4 regions of the Streptomyces sp. NPDC002809 genome follow, and region 3 is predicted to be linked to each of the others. Evidence: riboswitches for the same ligand, from Rfam matches in the RefSeq annotation. Region 3 holds a riboswitch; each other region holds the start of a gene.
What was found. Region 3 has a riboswitch for cyclic di-AMP ahead of ABT025_RS00070 (M23 family metallopeptidase). Riboswitches for the same ligand answer to the same signal wherever they lie in the genome.

Region 1: another riboswitch for cyclic di-AMP. It lies ahead of ABT025_RS29555 (transglycosylase family protein); the one in region 3 lies ahead of ABT025_RS00070 (M23 family metallopeptidase).
Region 2: another riboswitch for cyclic di-AMP. It lies ahead of ABT025_RS32740 (M23 family metallopeptidase); the one in region 3 lies ahead of ABT025_RS00070 (M23 family metallopeptidase).
Region 4: another riboswitch for cyclic di-AMP. It lies ahead of ABT025_RS29855 (LysM peptidoglycan-binding domain-containing protein); the one in region 3 lies ahead of ABT025_RS00070 (M23 family metallopeptidase).

What each region holds. Positions count from the first base shown of each region.
Region 1 covers NZ_JBEOVJ010000066.1:40,834-45,037, forward strand. Annotated here, with positions in the region: gene ABT025_RS29545 (cytochrome P450 family protein) at 1-972, shown strand, start outside; gene ABT025_RS29550 (transglycosylase family protein) at 1,078-2,031, shown strand; cyclic di-AMP (ydaO/yuaA leader) riboswitch at 2,333-2,504, shown strand; gene ABT025_RS29555 (transglycosylase family protein) at 2,509-3,252, shown strand; gene eno (phosphopyruvate hydratase) at 3,539-4,204, shown strand, end outside.
Region 2 covers NZ_JBEOVJ010000084.1:20,968-25,171, forward strand. Annotated here, with positions in the region: gene ABT025_RS32735 (M16 family metallopeptidase) at 1-1,286, shown strand, start outside; cyclic di-AMP (ydaO/yuaA leader) riboswitch at 1,502-1,669, shown strand; gene ABT025_RS32740 (M23 family metallopeptidase) at 1,683-2,525, shown strand; gene ABT025_RS32745 (GntR family transcriptional regulator) at 2,743-3,450, shown strand; gene ABT025_RS32750 (HPr family phosphocarrier protein) at 3,668-3,949, opposite strand; gene ABT025_RS32755 (bifunctional acetate--CoA ligase family protein/GNAT family N-acetyltransferase) at 4,122-4,204, shown strand, end outside.
Region 3 covers NZ_JBEOVJ010000001.1:23,349-27,552, reverse strand. Annotated here, with positions in the region: tRNA gene ABT025_RS00080 (tRNA-Met) at 407-480, shown strand; gene ABT025_RS00075 (PP2C family protein-serine/threonine phosphatase) at 735-1,856, shown strand; cyclic di-AMP (ydaO/yuaA leader) riboswitch at 2,128-2,281, shown strand; gene ABT025_RS00070 (M23 family metallopeptidase) at 2,293-3,468, shown strand; gene ABT025_RS00065 (aldo/keto reductase) at 3,631-4,204, shown strand, end outside.
Region 4 covers NZ_JBEOVJ010000068.1:15,310-19,513, reverse strand. Annotated here, with positions in the region: gene ABT025_RS29870 (FecCD family ABC transporter permease) at 1-226, shown strand, start outside; gene ABT025_RS29865 (FecCD family ABC transporter permease) at 223-1,272, shown strand; gene ABT025_RS29860 (ABC transporter ATP-binding protein) at 1,280-2,125, shown strand; cyclic di-AMP (ydaO/yuaA leader) riboswitch at 2,410-2,595, shown strand; gene ABT025_RS29855 (LysM peptidoglycan-binding domain-containing protein) at 2,599-3,477, shown strand; gene ABT025_RS29850 (FG-GAP repeat protein) at 3,710-4,204, shown strand, end outside.

The DNA.
Region 1 (4,204 bases), on a different contig from region 3:
CGGCTGCGCCGCCTCGTGTCCAAGGCGTTCACTCCGCGTCGCATCGCGGAGTTCGCCCCGCGTGTGCAGGAGCTGACCGACCGGCTCATCGACGGTTTCGTCGAGAAGGGGGAGGCGGACCTCATCCACGAGTTCGCCTTCCCGCTCCCCATCTACGCGATCTGCGACCTGCTGGGCGTTCCGAGCGAGGACCAGGACGACTTCCGGGACTGGGCGGGCATGATGATCCGCCACGGCGGCGGCCCGCGCGGCGGGGTGGCCCGTTCCGTGAAGAAGATGCGTGGCTATCTCCTGGAACTGATCCACCGCAAGCGCGAGAACCCGGGGGACGACCTGATCTCGGGGCTGATCCGGGCGAGCGACCACGGCGAGCACCTGACGGAGAACGAGGCCGCCGCGATGGCCTTTATCCTCCTCTTCGCCGGTTTTGAGACCACAGTCAACTTGATCGGCAACAGCATCCACACCCTGTTGGGTCACCCGGAGCAGCGGGCGCAGCTCCAGCGTTCCCTGGCCGCGGGGGAGACGGAGCTGTTGGCCACGGGTGTCGAGGAACTGCTGCGGTACGACGGTCCGGTGGAGCTGGCGACCTGGCGGTACGCCATCGAGCCGCTGACGATCGGCGGGCAGAGGGTGGCCGAGGGTGACCCGGTGCTCGTCGTGCTGGCGGCCGCCGACCGGGACCCGGAACGCTTCCGCAGGCCGGACACGTTGGACCTCTCGCGGCGTGACAATCAGCACCTCGGCTACGGTCACGGAATCCACTACTGCCTGGGAGCACCGCTTGCCCGGCTGGAGGGGCAGGCCGCCCTCGCCACGCTCCTGAAACGCCTTCCGGACCTGCGACTTGCGGGAGAACCTGCCGATTTGCGGTGGCGTGGCGGGCTCATCATGCGCGGACTGCGCACGCTGCCCGTGGAGTTCACCCCGGGGCCGGTGTCCGATGAAGGTGACACTCTGTCAACTCTGTGACTTTCACGTGATCTCTGCTGCATCGACTTGTGACACACGTTCGAGTCCCGCTAGGTTCACCGTTCGACTCACCAGTCACTCGTCAGTCACACGGAAGGCATCCCCATGGGCTCCGCGAACGGCAGACACCGTCGCCCTCGGCAGGCACCCGCGATCATCGTCGCCGCAGGCGTGACCGGTTCGGCCATCGCCATCCCGCTGCTCGGCGCGGCAGGCGCGCACGCAGCCGACGCCTCGACCTGGGACCGGGTGGCCGAGTGCGAGAGCGGCGGCATGTGGAGCGCCGACCTCGGCAACGGCTACTACGGCGGCCTGCAGTTCTCGCAGGAGGTCTGGAAGTCGTACGGCGGTGACTCGTACGCGGAGCGCGCGGACCTCGCCAGCCGCTCGCAGCAGATCGCCGTGGCGGAGAAGGTCCTGGAGGACCAGGGCCCGAAGGCGTGGCCCAGCTGTGCGGTCATCTCGGGCCTCGTCGTGGACAGCGGCCTGCCGGGTGTGGACCCGGGCAGCGCCCCGGCCGACGACACCGCCGGCAGTACGGACCCGTCCGAGGCGGGCGACCCCTCCGGGGACGCCGCCGCGTCGGACGACGCGTCCTCGGACGCGACGACGCCCGCGGACGGGGCCACGGACGACACGGAGGGCGGGAACGGGAAGCCGGACGCGTCCGCCTCGCCGTCGGCCGCACCCTCCGCCACGCCCTCCACGTCGCCCTCCGGGGACGCCTCCGGCGCCGAGGAGGACCCCTCCGGGGGGCAGGAGAAGGGTGGCAAGCACCGGGGCGCTCCGGCCCCCGAGGGGACCCGGAGCGGCGGCGGCGACCGGGATGCGGGGCGGCACGCCTCGCGAGGTGACGGTGGCGCACGCGACACCGGCGCCCCGGCATCTGACGGCACGTACACCGTCCGCGCCGGCGACAACCTCTGGTCGATTGCTGATGCACAGAAGCTGCCGGGAGGCTGGACCGGGCTGTACGAGGCCAACAAGGCCGAGGTGGGCTCCGACCCGGACCTCATCCTGCCTGGCCAGAGCCTTGATCTCGGCATGAAGGCCGAGTGAGAGCGGTCTGATGATCAGCTGAAAACACCCCAAAAGTTGGGGTAGTTAAGAGGCCTATGTCCCACTTTTGACCAAGTGAGACATGGGTCTCTTCGCGTGAACTGGCGCGTCTTGTTCGGGAGGTCCCGCCGCAGCCGTTCCCACCTGCGCAAACAGTGCTTCTTCGGATGCAAGTAAGGGCTGTTTATCCGGTATGTCCATCTTTGGATATGAGGGGTGGGTGTGTTTACGGTCGGAACCGCTCGCACCGCGGGCCCCGTCGACCGTCACGCCGAATCCTGCCGTCGGTCGAAGGGAACAGACGCGTAAAGCGCCGTAGGCAGGAGCGGGGGACCCAGGTAAGCGCCGGGCCCGGTCGTCGCAAGACGCACCAGGACCGGCTTGGGGTGAAGTCGTGCGCTAGGACGTGCGACCGGGCAACTCACTTGGCCCGAACCCGACAGCTCACCTCGTAGGCGTCGGTGAGGAGAAGTCTCGATGCTGCTCAACAGCAAGGGCAACAAGCACCGTCGCCCGTCCAAGGCCGTCCGTATCGCCACGCTCGCCGGTGTCACCGGTGCCGCCATCGCCGTGCCCCTGATGGGTGCCACCGGCGCCTCCGCCGCCTCCGTGTCCACGTGGGACGCCGTCGCCCAGTGCGAGTCCGGTGGCAACTGGTCCATCAACACCGGCAACGGCTACTACGGCGGCCTGCAGTTCTCGCAGTCCAGCTGGGCCGCCGCCGGCGGCACCCAGTACGCGGCCCGCGCCGACCTGGCCACCAAGGCCCAGCAGATCGCTGTCGCCGAGAAGCTCCTCGACCTGCAGGGCCCGGGCGCCTGGTCCTGTGCCGGTGCCGGCAACCTGAGCAACGACGGTGTCGACCCGGGCGTCGACACCGGCTCCTCCGCCGCCAAGACGGAGACCGCCCCGAAGCAGGAGTCGGCGCCGGTCCAGCAGGCCGAGCCGAAGAAGGCCGAGCGCGCCGAGGCCCCCGCCACCAACCGCTCGGAGCGTTCGGCCGCCCCCAAGGCCGAGTCGAAGACCGTCACCACCCCGACCGGCAAGAAGGTCGAGAAGGGTGACGGCGAGTACAAGGTCGTCACCGGCGACTCCCTGAGCAAGATCGCCGCCGACCACAAGGTCAAGGGCGGCTGGGAGCAGCTCTTCAAGCTGAACAAGGACATCGTCACGGACGCCGACCTGATCTACCCGGGTCAGCAGCTCCACCTGACGAAGTAGTCGCGATCTCTCCTCGCCGAATCACTCCGGCCGCCCCGGTCCGGTGCGCATCTTCCCCCCGTGCGTGCCGGGCCGGGGTCGGCCGGTTTCGGCGTGATCGTTCAACTGTTGTAGTTACTCGTCAGTAAAATTCTGGCCCTTTGTCCGGCTGTGCCCGCCCTTGAGTCCTTTTTCGTCCCAGGGGACGGGCGGTCGGCCGGTTGATGCGGCCCGGCCGGTTAGGCTCTTGTCGCAAGGCCAAAGCGACCCTGCACCACCAGCGTCATATCCCAGAAGGAGATGCCTCGTGCCGTCCATCGACGTCGTCGTAGCCAGGGAAATCCTCGACTCCCGCGGAAACCCCACGGTCGAGGTCGAGGTCGGCCTCGACGACGGCAGCACGGGCCGTGCTGCCGTTCCGTCCGGCGCCTCCACCGGTGCGTTCGAGGCCATCGAGCTTCGTGACGGAGACCCCAACCGCTACCACGGCAAGGGTGTCGAGAAGGCCGTCCTCGCCGTGATCGAGCAGATCGGCCCGGAGCTCGTCGGTTACGACGCGACCGAGCAGCGGCTGATCGACCAGGCGATGTTCGACCTGGACGCCACGGAGAACAAGGGCTCGCTCGGCGCCAACGCCATCCTCGGCGTCTCGCTCGCCGTGGCCCACGCCGCCTCCGAGGCCTCGGACCTGCCGCTGTTCCGCTACCTCGGTGGCCCGAACGCGCACCTGCTGCCCGTCCCGATGATGAACATCCTCAACGGTGGGTCGCACGCCGACTCCAACGTGGACATCCAGGAGTTCATGATCGCCCCGATCGGCGCGGAGTCCTTCTCCGAGGCCCTGCGCTGGGGCGCCGAGGTCTACCACACGCTGAAGAAGGTCCTGAAGACCAAGGGCCTGTCCACCGGTCTCGGTGACGAGGGCGGCTTCGCGCCGAACCTGGAGTCGAACCGCGCCGCGCTCGACCTCATC
Region 2 (4,204 bases), on a different contig from region 3:
GCTGCCACCGTCCCGGCCAGCAGGTCGTGGCGGTCGAGATCTTCCTCGACGCCCCGTTGGACGCCGAGCCCGAGGGGCTGGACGGGGTCGCCACGATCATGGCGCGCGCCCTGTCCGAGGGGACCGACAAGCGCAGCGCCGAGGAGTTCGCCGCCGAGCTGGAGCGGTGCGGCGCCACGCTCGACGCCCACGCCGACCACCCCGGTGTCCGGGTCTCCCTGGAGGTTCCGGCCTCCCGGCTGGCCAAGGCGCTCGGCCTGGTCTCCGAGGCCCTGCGGGCGCCCGCCTTCGCCGACAGCGAGATCGAGCGGCTGGTGGGCAACCGGCTGGACGAGATCCCGCACGAGCAGGCCAACCCCGCCCGGCGCGCCGCCAAGCAGCTCTCGAAGGAGCTCTTCCCGGCCACGGCCCGCATGTCTCGTCCCCGCCAGGGCACCGAAGAGACCGTGGCACGGATCGACTCCGCCGCCGTGCGTGCCTTCTACGACGCCCACGTCCGCCCGTCGACCGCGACCGTCGTGGTCGTCGGCGACCTCACGGGCATCGACCTGGACGCCCTGCTCGCCGACACCGTCGGCGACTGGTCGGGCAACACCGCAGAGCCACGCCCCGTCCCGCCGATCACCGCCGACGACGCGGGCCGTGTGGTGATCGTGGACCGCCCCGGCGCGGTGCAGACGCAGCTGCTGATCGGCCGCATCGGCGCCGACCGGCACGACAGCGTCTGGCCGGCGCAGGTGCTCGGCACGTACTGCCTGGGAGGCACGCTCACCTCCCGGCTCGACCGGGTGCTGCGCGAGGAGAAGGGCTACACCTACGGAGTGCGGGCCTTCGCCCAGGTGCTGCGCTCCTCGGCCCCGGACTCCGCCTCCGGGGCGACGGGTGCCGCGATGCTCGCCATCAGCGGTTCCGTGGACACGGAGTCCACCGGCCCGGCGCTGGAGGACCTGTGGACGGTCCTGCGGACCCTGGCCGCCGAAGGACTGACGGACGCAGAGCGCGAGACGGCCGTGCAGAACCTCGTGGGTGTGGCCCCGCTCAAGTTCGAGACGGCGGCCTCGGTCGCGGGCACCCTCGCCGACCAGGTCGAGCAGCACCTTCCGGACGACTACCAGGCGCACCTGTACGCGCGCCTCGCGGAGACCGGCACGGTCGAGGCGACCGCGGCCGTGGTCAACGCCTTCCCGCAGGACCGGCTGGTCACGGTTCTGGTCGGTGACGCGGCGCAGATCGCCGAGCCCGTCCGGGCGCTCGGCATCGGCGAGGTATCGGTCGTGACCGGCTGATCGACCGGCTACTTCACTCGATACCGGGGCAAACGGAAGGCCCTGGCGGAGATCACTCCGTCAGGGCCTTCCGTTTTGTCCGCTTTGTTGGAGAGGTTGCCTGTCTGCCCTGTGGGATGCGCTACAAAACGCCCTGTCCGTTTGGTGTGGGGAAGTACCCCCGCTTAGCGTCGGCTCGGCTGTCCGTCACCCGTATGCCGCATCCGCGACCTACCGGGCAGTCATCGCCGAGTCCCCGTCAGGCGCGAGCCTGGGGAGCCGGGGACCCATGCAGTCCCTGGGGTGAATCGGATGCCTGAGCCTCGTACGAGGCCGGGGGATCCGTAGGAGACCTTCCTGCTCCGAACCCGTCAGCTAACCCGGTAGGCGAGAAGGAAGGAAAGGACCAGCCACTTCATGGCGTTCACCCGTGCCACCGGGAAGCATCGTGCCCCGGGCCGTCTGACGCGCACCGGCGCGAAGGCCGTCGGCATCGCGACTCTGGCCACCAGCGGCGTCATCGGCGGACTGGCCTCCCCGGCCCTCGCCGCGGACACCGAGACCCCCGCCGTCAGCGAGACCGGCCTCACCCAGGTCATCGCCATCGAGAACGTCCTCGCCGACCGGATCGAAGCACAGGCGGACGCACAGCAGCACCAGGCCGACGTCGCGGAGAAGAAGGCCGAGGCCGAGGCGGCCAGGAAGAAGGCCGCGGCGAAGAAGAAGGCGGAGCTCAAGGCGAAGGCGAAGGTGAAGGCCGAGGCGGCCGCGAAGGCGAAGGCCGCCGCCCGAGCCGAGGAGGCCCGCGAGAGCGCGTCCCGCGCCGCCCGTTCCGCCGAGCGCGCCAGGCTCGGCTCCTTCCAGCTCCCCGTCGCCGGTTCGTACGTGAGCACCGGCTACAAGTCCAGCGGCTCGCTCTGGTCCTCCGGCAGTCACTCCGGCATCGACTTCCACGCCGCGTCCGGCAGCTCCGTCGTCGCCGTAGGCGCCGGCACGGTCGTCGAGGCGGGCTGGGGCGGCGCGTACGGCAACAACATCGTGCTGCGGATGACGGACGGCACGTACACCCAGTACGGCCACCTCTCCTCGATCGGTGTGTCCGTCGGCCAGAGTGTCGGCGGCGGGCAGCAGATCGGTCTCTCCGGCTCCACCGGCAACTCGACCGGCCCGCACCTCCACTTCGAGGCCCGGACCACGCCCTCGTACGGCTCCGACATGGACCCGGTCGCCTACCTGCGCGCCCACGGCGTCAACCTCTGACCGGTCCCAGGACACGGCGAAGGCCCCGGCATCACGCCGGGGCCTTCGCCGTGTCGGCTGCCGCACCGGGTCCGCACCGGTCGTTCCCGAACGGCCGGTGACCAAAAGATATTCATGAATTTCCACCCGCCGTCGGAAATGCGACCGCATTGCAATAGAGTCGCAGGACAGGCGTCGATCGGCCGCGTTTCGCGGGGATTAAGGCGGAGGTTCGGACATGCGCATTCCGGCGCATTCGGTATGCACGGCAATCCGCGAAGACATCGTCTCGGGTGTCTTCGAACGCGGCAGCCGACTCACCGAGGAGGTACTCGCGCGCCGCTACGGGGTCTCCCGGGTCCCGGTGCGGGAAGCGCTGCGCACCCTGGAGTCCGAGGGGTTCGTGGTCACCCGCAGGCACGCCGGAGCCTGCGTCGCCGAGCCCACCGAGCAGGAGGCCGCCGACCTCCTGGAGGTCAGGATGCTCCTGGAGCCGCTCGGTGCGGCCCGGGCCGCCCACCGTCGCACGGACGCGCACCTCAAGGTGCTGCGCGGCCTGGTCAGGCTCGGTCAGGAGCGGGCCCGCAGGGGGGAGGGCGACGATCTGCGCTCCCTGGGCGGCTGGTTCCACGAGACACTCGCGCAGGCCTCCGGCAGTCCCGGCCTGATCGCGATGCTCACCCAGCTCCGGCACAAGACCGCCTGGATGTACGTGGTCGAGCATCCGGCCCGCCCGGCCGATTCGTGGGCCGAGCACGGAGCGATCGTGGACGCCGTGGCGCGCGGTGACGCGGAGAGGGCGAGGTCCCTGGCCGCCCAGCATGCCGAGCGGGCCACCACCGCGTACCGGCTGCGCCGCCCCGGCCGGCCCGATGCTGCCACGGTCCGCCCCGCCCGGGTGAGGACCTCGCAACATTCCGTAAACACGCCGAGCGGACGGCATTAACAATTGCGCCGTATACAAAGAATGGGCATTCCGCAGGGCTCTATTCGTGCTGCCCGAATTTCCTTCGGCGGAAGCGGCTTTCCGGGCGCACCCCTATCCCGGGCAGAGGTTGTGCGTGTTGTGGAGTGAAGGCCTTCATGAAAACGAAAGAGCCGCGGCTCCCGGTGAAGGGTGCCGCGGCTCTCCCGCGGGAACGCCTGTTGTCGTGACCCGGGGATCAGACGGTCTCCGGAAGCTCGTCGAGCCCCTCGGCGACCAGCTTGGACAGGCGGTCCAGGGCGGCTTCGGCGTTGTCGGCGTCGGACGCGAGGACGATCTCCTCGCCGCCCTGTGCGCCGAGCCCGAGCACGGCGAGCATGGAGGCCGCGTTCACCGGGTTGCCATCGGCCTTGGCGATGGTCACGGGGATGCCGGAAGCCGTGGCGGCACGGACGAAGATGGAAGCGGGGCGGGCGTGCAGGCCCTCGGCCCAACCGACGTTGACGCGGCGCTCAGCCATGGTTCTGCCCTTCACGAATCAATGGTTGTCTAGACCAGTCTCTCATGCAGTGCGCGGTGCTCCAGCCGACCCGCGGGCCGTTCCCGGCCCGCGCCGACCGTCGCCCGGCCCCCCTCAGACTGCCCCGGCCCCGGCCCCCACGCGACCGCTGACGGAGCCGTAGGCTTTGCCCATGCAGCCCTCTCCGGAGCAGAGTCCGCATCACGCCTACCCCGATCACTGGGAGGCGGACGTGGTGCTCCGCGACGGCGGCAC
Region 3 (4,204 bases):
CACGGGCAGCCCACCGGTCCGGGGGATGCAGCAGTCACCTTGCGGCAGAACACGTGTTCCTTGCAACACCTTCTCGTTTTCAACACTTTGACGACATGGCGAAGATCGTCCGGCGGGAGTGGCCTGCTGCCCGGCCGTCAAAGGCGCTGCGGGGGTGGTTTGTTCAGGTTTGCCGACCTCTATTTGCCACTCTCGGGCGGTGGTTGGAGCGGGGCTGGATGCCGCTCGGGCGTGGGTGTGGCATCGGCGTGGGCGTCGCTGCGGGCAGAGAGTGGTCATGGGCCGGTGCGCGTGGGTGCCGTCGGGCTGCTGTGCGGCCGTCGGGCCGGCCGGGGTGCCGTCTGTGGGGTGTGGGCGCCGAGTGGTCATGAGCGTCCCGAACATGCCGTAGAGTTGTGTTTACCGACGCGGGGTGGAGCAGCTCGGTAGCTCGCTGGGCTCATAACCCAGAGGTCGCAGGTTCAAATCCTGTCCCCGCTACTGAAGAATCAGGCCCGGCATGCATACAGCGTGCCGGGCCTGATTCGTTCGTACGCCGTCGGCCCGCCGGGTCGCTCGGCGCCGAGCCGCGTTCCGCGTACGTACCCCCATTGGCCGACGAGGAGTCGCTTCGCGACCCTGCTCCGGGAAGCCTGGGGTGGTGCGCGGTACCGTCCGCGGCCGTGGGGGTGCACCGGGCAGGAGACCAGCAGGTGGGGAAGCGGGAGACGCGGCGGAAGAGGCGTGCGGGTGGGGTGCGGACCCGCCGGTTCGTCCGGGCGCTGCCTGCGCTGATGATCGGCGGGGGCATGCTGTTCGACGCCCTCACCCCGCCCGCCTTCACGGCCATCCCGCTGTTCGCGGCGGCCCCGCTGATCGCGGCGCCGTTCTTCTCACTGGCCAGCACCGTCCGTACCGGCGCCGCCGCGCTGCTGGCGGTCGTCGCGCTGCGGATCTACAACGGCAACCTGTTCCAGGTCGTGCCCTCCATCGAACTGCTCACCGTCCTCACCGTCTCCGCCCTCGCTGTCGTGATCAACGGTGTCGTGCGGCGCAGCAACGAGCAGCTGGCTTCGGCCCGTGTCATCGCGGAGACCGCCATGCGGGCGGTGCTGCCGACGCCGTCCGACCGGATCGGCGGACTGTATGTCGCCGCACGGTACGAGGCGGCGCAGGCGGACGAGTTCGTCGGCGGTGACCTGTTCTCCGTCACGGACACCCCGCAGGGGGTGCGGCTGGTGGTCGGGGATGTGCGCGGCAAGGGGCTGGACGCGGTGGAGGCGGTGGCGGTCATCATCGGGGCGTTCCGGGAGGCGGCCGAGCAGGAGGAGTCGCTGGAGGGTGTGGCGCAGCGGCTGGAGCGTGCGCTGGCGCGCGAGTCGAGCACGCGTGGCGGCCTCGACGCGGTGGAGGGGTTCGTCACCGCCGTGCTGGCGGAGATCCCGCCGGGTGCGTCCGTGGTGCGGATCGTCAACCGCGGCCACCCCGAGCCGCTGCTGCTGCACACGGACGGGGCGCTGGAGGTGCTCGGGCCTTCGGTGCCGGCGCTGCCGCTGGGGATGGCGCTGGGGGTGTGGCCGGACCGGGCCGACGAGTGGGCCCTGCCCGCCGGGGCGACGCTCCTTCTCTATACGGACGGCCTCTCCGAGGCCCGTAACGCCGAAGGGGTCTTCTACGACCCCGCCGAGCGGCTGCGGGGCCGGATCTTCCCGGGGCCCGAGGAGCTGCTGTCCGCGCTGACCGATGACGTGCGGCTGCACACGGGCGGTGAGTCGACGGACGACATGGCGCTGCTCGCGGTCGGTCGGCCGGCCGAGGGTCAGCCCGACCGGCGCAGGACCGTGAAGATCGTCGGCCTGAGGGATGGCGGCGGGTGAGTCCGGGTCCGGGACCGTGCGGTGGGAGTGGCCGGCCGCGATGCCACCGTCCGTAACCGAAGGGCACCCCTCCGCATAACATTTGACGCAACGTCAGAAAGCGGGTAGTGGCTGAGAGGTGATCAACTCGTCCGTTTCCACCCGGTTGTGTCCCGTAAAGTCCAGGCCAAAGGCCTGAACGATCAGTGGGAACAGCTTGGAATCGGACCCCGGTGTCTATTAACGTTCGATAACGCAGTGCGGTTGTCCCAGCCGTCGTCAGTGGCGGCACCGTGCGCGAGCGCCGAATCCCGCAAGGGAACCGGGGAACCACCTACATGGGGTGAATCGGGCATCTCTGTCTTGTGATGAGACGGAGGAACCCGTAGGAGACCTTCCTGCTCCGAACCCGTCAGCTAACCCGGTAGGCGAGAAGGAAGGAAAGGAGTGCGCCCCCGTGGCGTCCAACAAGCCTGCCCCCGAAGCTCCATCCCGGTTCGTGTCCGAGTACGGCGATGACTTCGCGATCCGGCCCGGTACCTTTGTCGGTGCGGAGCACGAGGCCCCCTACGCGACCGATTACGGGACCGATCGGGGCAGCGGCTTCGGAAACGACTTCCGCGCCGACGACTCCGGGCCCGACAGGACCTGGGAGGAATGGAATCCCACCGAGGACTCCGTCCGTCCCGTGCGCGGCAAGCACCGCGTCGCCAAGCAGCGCAACGGTCTGGCCCGCAGCTCCACCGTCCTCGGCGTCGGCGTCATCGCGGCCGTCGGCGCGGGTGGCATGGCCACCGCCCAGAGCAAGCCGCCGGTCTCCATCTCTCTTCCCGATTCCATCTCGGACAATCTCCCCGACGCCAAGTCCCTCCCGGGCGTCGGCGCACTGTTCTCGGGCGAGTCCGAATCCGAGACCGCGGCGGAGAAGGCCGTCGCCGAGGTCGCTTCCGCCCCGCTGACGACCGCCGGCATCACCACCGCCGAGGCCGAGCAGGGCACCACCGACGCGGGTGAGGCCCTCCGCGCCCGCATCCTCCAGCAGGCGGAGCAGCAGCAGGACGCCGCCGACGCCGAGATCAAGGCCGCCGCCGAGAAGGCCGCAGCCGAGAAGGCCGCAGCGGAGGCGAAGAAGCAGCAGGACGCCGCCGAGGCCAAGGTCGCCGCGGAGAAGAAGAAGGCGGCGGAAGAGGCGGCGAAGAAGGCGGAGGCCCTGCGGCTCGCCAAGCTCGCGGCCAGCTACGCCATCCCCACCTCCTCGTACACGATCACCTCGACCTTCGGCGAGGCCGGATCGATGTGGTCCTCCGGCTATCACACGGGCCTCGACTTCGCGGCGCCCACCGGTACGCCGATCAAGGCGATCCACACGGGCACGGTCACGTCGGCCGGCTACTCCGGTTCCTACGGCTACCGCACGGTCTTGGAGCTGGAGGACGGCACGGAGCTGTGGTTCTGCCACCAGTCCTCGATGGATGTCAGCATCGGCCAGAAGGTGACGACCGGCGACACCATCGGACGCGTCGGCGCCACCGGCAACGTGACCGGCCCGCACCTCCACCTCGAGGTCCACACCCCGGACGGCACCGGCATCGACCCGATGACCTGGCTGCGCGCCCGGGGCCTGACGGTCTGAGGCCTTCCCGCACGCCGGTTCCCGGCGCGTGAAACCCCGGCAGCCCTGACGCTCACCCCCGACGTCAGGGCTGCCGGTCCGTCTCCACGGACGTACGGTCGTCAGCGGTAAAGCTGTACCGGTCATGGAATAGCGGAGTCCGTGGAACGGGTTGTCCCCTCTATGACTTCTCTCCGCAAGCTCGGCTCCTCCGGTCTCCAGGTCTTCCCGCTCGCCCTCGGGGGCAACGTCTTCGGCTGGACCGCCGACGAGGCGCAGTCCTTCGCCGTTCTCGACGCGTACGCGGCGGCCGGCGGCAACTTCATCGACACCGCCGACTCCTACTCGGCCTGGGTCCCCGGCAACGAGGGCGGCGAGTCGGAGACCCTCATCGGCAAGTGGCTCGCCGCACGCGGCAACCGTTCCGACATCGTCGTGGCCACCAAGGTCGGCGCCCACCCCGCGTACAAGGGGCTCTCCGCCACCACCATCAAGGCCGCCGCCGAGGAGTCGCTGAGCCGGCTCGGCACCGACCACATCGACCTCTACTACACGCACTTCGACGACGAGACGGTCCCGGTCGAGGAGATCATCACCGCCCTCGACCAGCTGGTGAAGGACGGCAAGGTCCGCGAGATCGCCGCCTCCAACATCAGCCCCCAGCGGCTGCGCGCCTCGCTGGAGTTCTCGGAGCGCGAGGGGCTCGCCCGGTACGTGGCGCTGCAGCCCCACTACAACCTCGTCTCCCGGGACACCT
Region 4 (4,204 bases), on a different contig from region 3:
CTTCGCCCCCTACGCCGCCCGGGCGCTGGCCGGAGCGCGGATGACCGCGGGGCTCGTCCTGTCCGCCCTGATCGCGGCCGACATCATGATCGTCGCGGACATTCTCGCCCGGATCGTGATCCGCCCCTGGGAGACCCCGGTCAGTGTGCTGCTCGCCTTCGTCGGCGGCCCCCTGCTCGTGTGGATCGCCCGCTCCTCCCGCTTGTCCGCGGGGGTCCCGGCGTGACGGACGTGACCCCTCCCGACAGCGTCGTGCTCCGCACCGGAACGCTGTCCTGGCTCCTGCCGAGGCGCAGCGCGCTCGCCGCCGCGGTACTCCTTCCGCTGCTGGCAGTCCTCATCACTCTTGCGGTAATGGCGAGTTCGACCGGAATGAGCCTGTCGGAGACCCTTTCGGGACTGCTCGGAACCGGCGATGCAGGCACCGTCATGATCGTGCGGGAGTTCCGGCTTCCCCGTATCCTCACCGGGCTGCTGGTCGGTGCCGCGCTCGGCATCGCGGGCTGTCTCACCCAGACCCTGGCCGGCAACCGCCTCGCCACGCCGGACCTCGTCGGGGTCAACGAGGGCGCCACCGCCGCCGTGGTCGCGGCCGCCGCGGGGTCCGCCACCGGCATGGTCGGCAACTGGTGGCTCGGGCCGCTCGGTGCCGTAGCCGCCGCGGTCCTGGTCGTCCTGTGCGCCGGGGGAGCGGGCAGCGCCGGCTACCGGCTGCTGGTGGCGGGGATCGGCGTCTCCACGTTCATCGGCGCGGTGAGCGATCTGATCATGTCGCGCGAGAACGACAACACGGCGGGCGGAGTGTTCCTCTGGGCCGTCGGCAGCCTCAACGGGCGTGACTGGGATGCCGGTATGCCGCTTGCCGTGGCCCTGCTCCTCCTCGTCCCGCTCTCGCTGGCGGCCGGGCACCGCCTCCAACTGCTGCGCTTCGGCGATGAGGTGGCGAGTTCTCTCGGAGTCGATCTGCGTCGGGTGCGTACCGTCGCTCTCGTCCTCGCGGTACTTCTGGCGGGTACGGCCGTCGGGGTCGGCGGCCCCATCGCCTTCGTGGCACTGGCGGCGCCGATCCTCGCGCAGCGGCTGACCGGCCCCACCCGGGTGCCGGTCACCGGCTCGGCGCTGACCGGGGCAGCCCTGATCGCAGCGGCCGACGCGATCGGACGCGTCGCCGCTCCGGTCGAACTTCCCGTCGGGGTCGTCACCAGCGTCCTCGGCGGCCCCTTCCTCCTGTGGGTACTGCTGCGGCCGGACCCGGCCGCCGGAAAGGCGTGAACCGCACATGACCGAGAATCCGACCGGTACGAAGGCGGGCCTCGAAGTCCGTGGCCTGCACGCCGGATACCCGGGCCGCCCCGTCGTCGAGAACGTCGGCCTCACCGTCCCCGCCGGACAGGTCGTCGCGATCGTGGGTCCCAACGGCTGCGGGAAGTCGACCCTGCTGCGCACCGTCGCCCGGCTCCACCGGCCGGAGTCCGGCACGGTACTGATCGGCGGGACGGACATCTGGCAGACCGGCCGGCGCAGGGCCGCCCACCATGTCGCCCTGCTGCCGCAGTCGCCGCGCGCCCCCGAGGCGGTCACCGTGGCCGGTCTGGTCCGCTACGGCCGCAGCCCGCACCAGGGGCTGCTGCGCCAGTGGTCGCGCGAGGACGAGCAGGCGGTACGCGACGCACTCGACGCCACCGGCACCACCGCACTGGCCGGCGAGCGCATCGACCGGCTGTCCGGCGGCCAGCGCCAGCGCTGCTGGCTCGCGATGGTCCTCGCCCAGCAGACCCCGGTCGTCCTGCTCGACGAACCCACCAGTGCCCTCGATCTCGGGCATGCCGTCGAGGTCCTGGAACTCGTCCGCGAGGTCGCGGCCACCGGCCGTACCGTCGTCATGGTCCAGCACGACCTCGCCGCCGCGGCCCGTTACGCCGATCTGCTCGTCGCGATGAAGGGCGGCCGGGTCATCGCTCGGGGTGCCCCCCGCGAGACGGTCGACGAGGCCCTGGTGAAGGAGCTGTACGCGCTCGACGCGGACATCCTCCGCGCCCCGGGAGACGGCTCACCGGTCGTGGTGGCGCGCAGCCGGACCGGCGTGGCCGCACAGCCGATACCTGCCCCTTATTGTCCTAATTGAGCGATTCTTCGGAACTGTCGAGAATGCCTGGCGGGGTCGCTTTTCCATGGGGCACACCTCTTGAATATCCGGCAAATCACCCCTTTCGGGCGCAGTGGCCAGCGTCACGTTTCCCGTCCCGGACGCGCGGCCGGAGGCTTCGGTTCCCTGTCGCGCCAAGAAAGTTGACCCGCTCGCATGTGACCGGCGTCCCATATTTCCTTTGATTGATCTTGCGAATCAATTGTGATCAGGAATTCCGGGCTTGTTTCGCCTGCCCTTTCTCGCTTACGGTCACCGTCAATCCGGATGGAACGCCGAATCCTGCCGCCGTCCGGTAACCCGACCACATCACGTGCGGCAGGAGCGGGGGACCCAGGTTTGCCGCCGGTCCGGAATCCGGAGCGGCTAGGGGTGAAGTCGCCATGTGCGGCCGGACATCTCCAGTCCGAACCCGACAGCTCACCTCGCAGGCGGCGGAGAGGAAAAGCGCCATGCCCTTCAAGGGTCAGCACCGTCGTTCCAAGTCCACTTCCCTGACCCGCGGTTTCATCGCCGTGAGCGCAGGAGGAGTCGTCCTCGCACTCCCCCTGATCGCGGCCGGATCGGCTTCTGCCTCCCCCGCTCAGGCAGTCGTCGCGGAAAAGGCCGCAGCCCCGACTTCCGTGACCGGCAAGGAAATTGCCGCACAGAAGACCGAATCCACCACCTATTCAGTGGTCTCCGGTGATTCGCTTTCCAAGATCGCCCGAGGGCATTCCCTCAGTGGCGGCTGGGAGCGTCTCTACCAGGACAACCGGAGTGTGGTGGGCGGCAACCCCGACCTCATTCACCCGGGCCTGAAGCTGACCATCGGCGCCAAGTCCGCGGCCGCAGCCCCCGAGGCCGCGACCAAGAGCGAGTTCAAGGCGGAGAACACTTCCGGCAGCGCCTCGCAGCCGTCGGCCGACCGGGCCGAGAGCACCGACCGCGCCGACCGTTCCCAGCGGACGGCGACGCCCGTCGCCGTGGAGACCGCCGCGACCACCCCCGCGCAGACCGCGACGGCGTACACCGACGACCTCGACGGCTGGATCAAGGAGTCCCTCGCCGTCATGGCCGAGAACGGCATTCCCGGCAGCTACGACAGCATCCACCGCAACATCATGCGCGAGTCCTCGGGCAACCCCCAGATCGTCAACAACTGGGACTCGAACGCCGCCGCCGGCACCCCGTCCAAGGGCCTCCTCCAGGTCATCCAGCCCACGTTCGACGCCTACCACGTGCCCGGCACCTCGCTGGACATCCTGGACCCCGTCGCCAACATCACCGCCGCGTGCAACTACGCGGCCGCCACGTACGGCTCGATCGACAACGTCTTCGGGGCCTACTGAGCCACTGCGGTCCCCCGCCTCCGGGCGGAACCGTGAACAGGGGTGGAAGGGAGCTGAACTGCTCCCCTCCACCCCTTTCGCGATGCCGTACAACCCTTGTGCCGCAGAGCCTGTCCAACAGGGCGCCGGGAGGACAACGGGCTCCTTCCGGCGTCCCCCGGATCAGGGGCCTGGGGGCAGATCGCGGTCCGGCAGGCCCTCGCCCGGTCATCCTTGAACCGAGGAGCCGCTCGTGCGCGCCCACCGTCCGGCCGTCGTTGTCGCGGCCTCATTTCTCCTGATGGCAGGGGCCGCCGCCGTCGCGCCCTCCGCCCACGCCGGCACCCCCGGCGGAACACACGCGGACGACCGCAACTCCGATTTCAACGGCGACGGCTACGAGGACGTGCTCATCGGCGCGCCCGGCGGGACCATCGGCGGCAAGAAGGGCGCGGGCTATGTGACCGTGCAGTACGGCGGGCCGGGCGGCATCGGTACCACCCGGGGCGCCGTCCTCAGCCAGAACACCACCGGGGTGCCGGGCGCCGCCGAGGCGGGGGACGGCTTCGGCCGCGCCCTGGCCTCGGGCGACCTGGACGGGGACGGGTACGACGACGCGGTCGTCGGCCTCCCCGGCGAGAACCTCGAACCGGTGACCGACGCCGGCGGCGTCGTCGTCCTCTGGGGCTCCGCCAAGGGGCTCTCCGGCGTGGACAGCGACTGGCTGCAGGCCGAGGAGCCCGCCGCC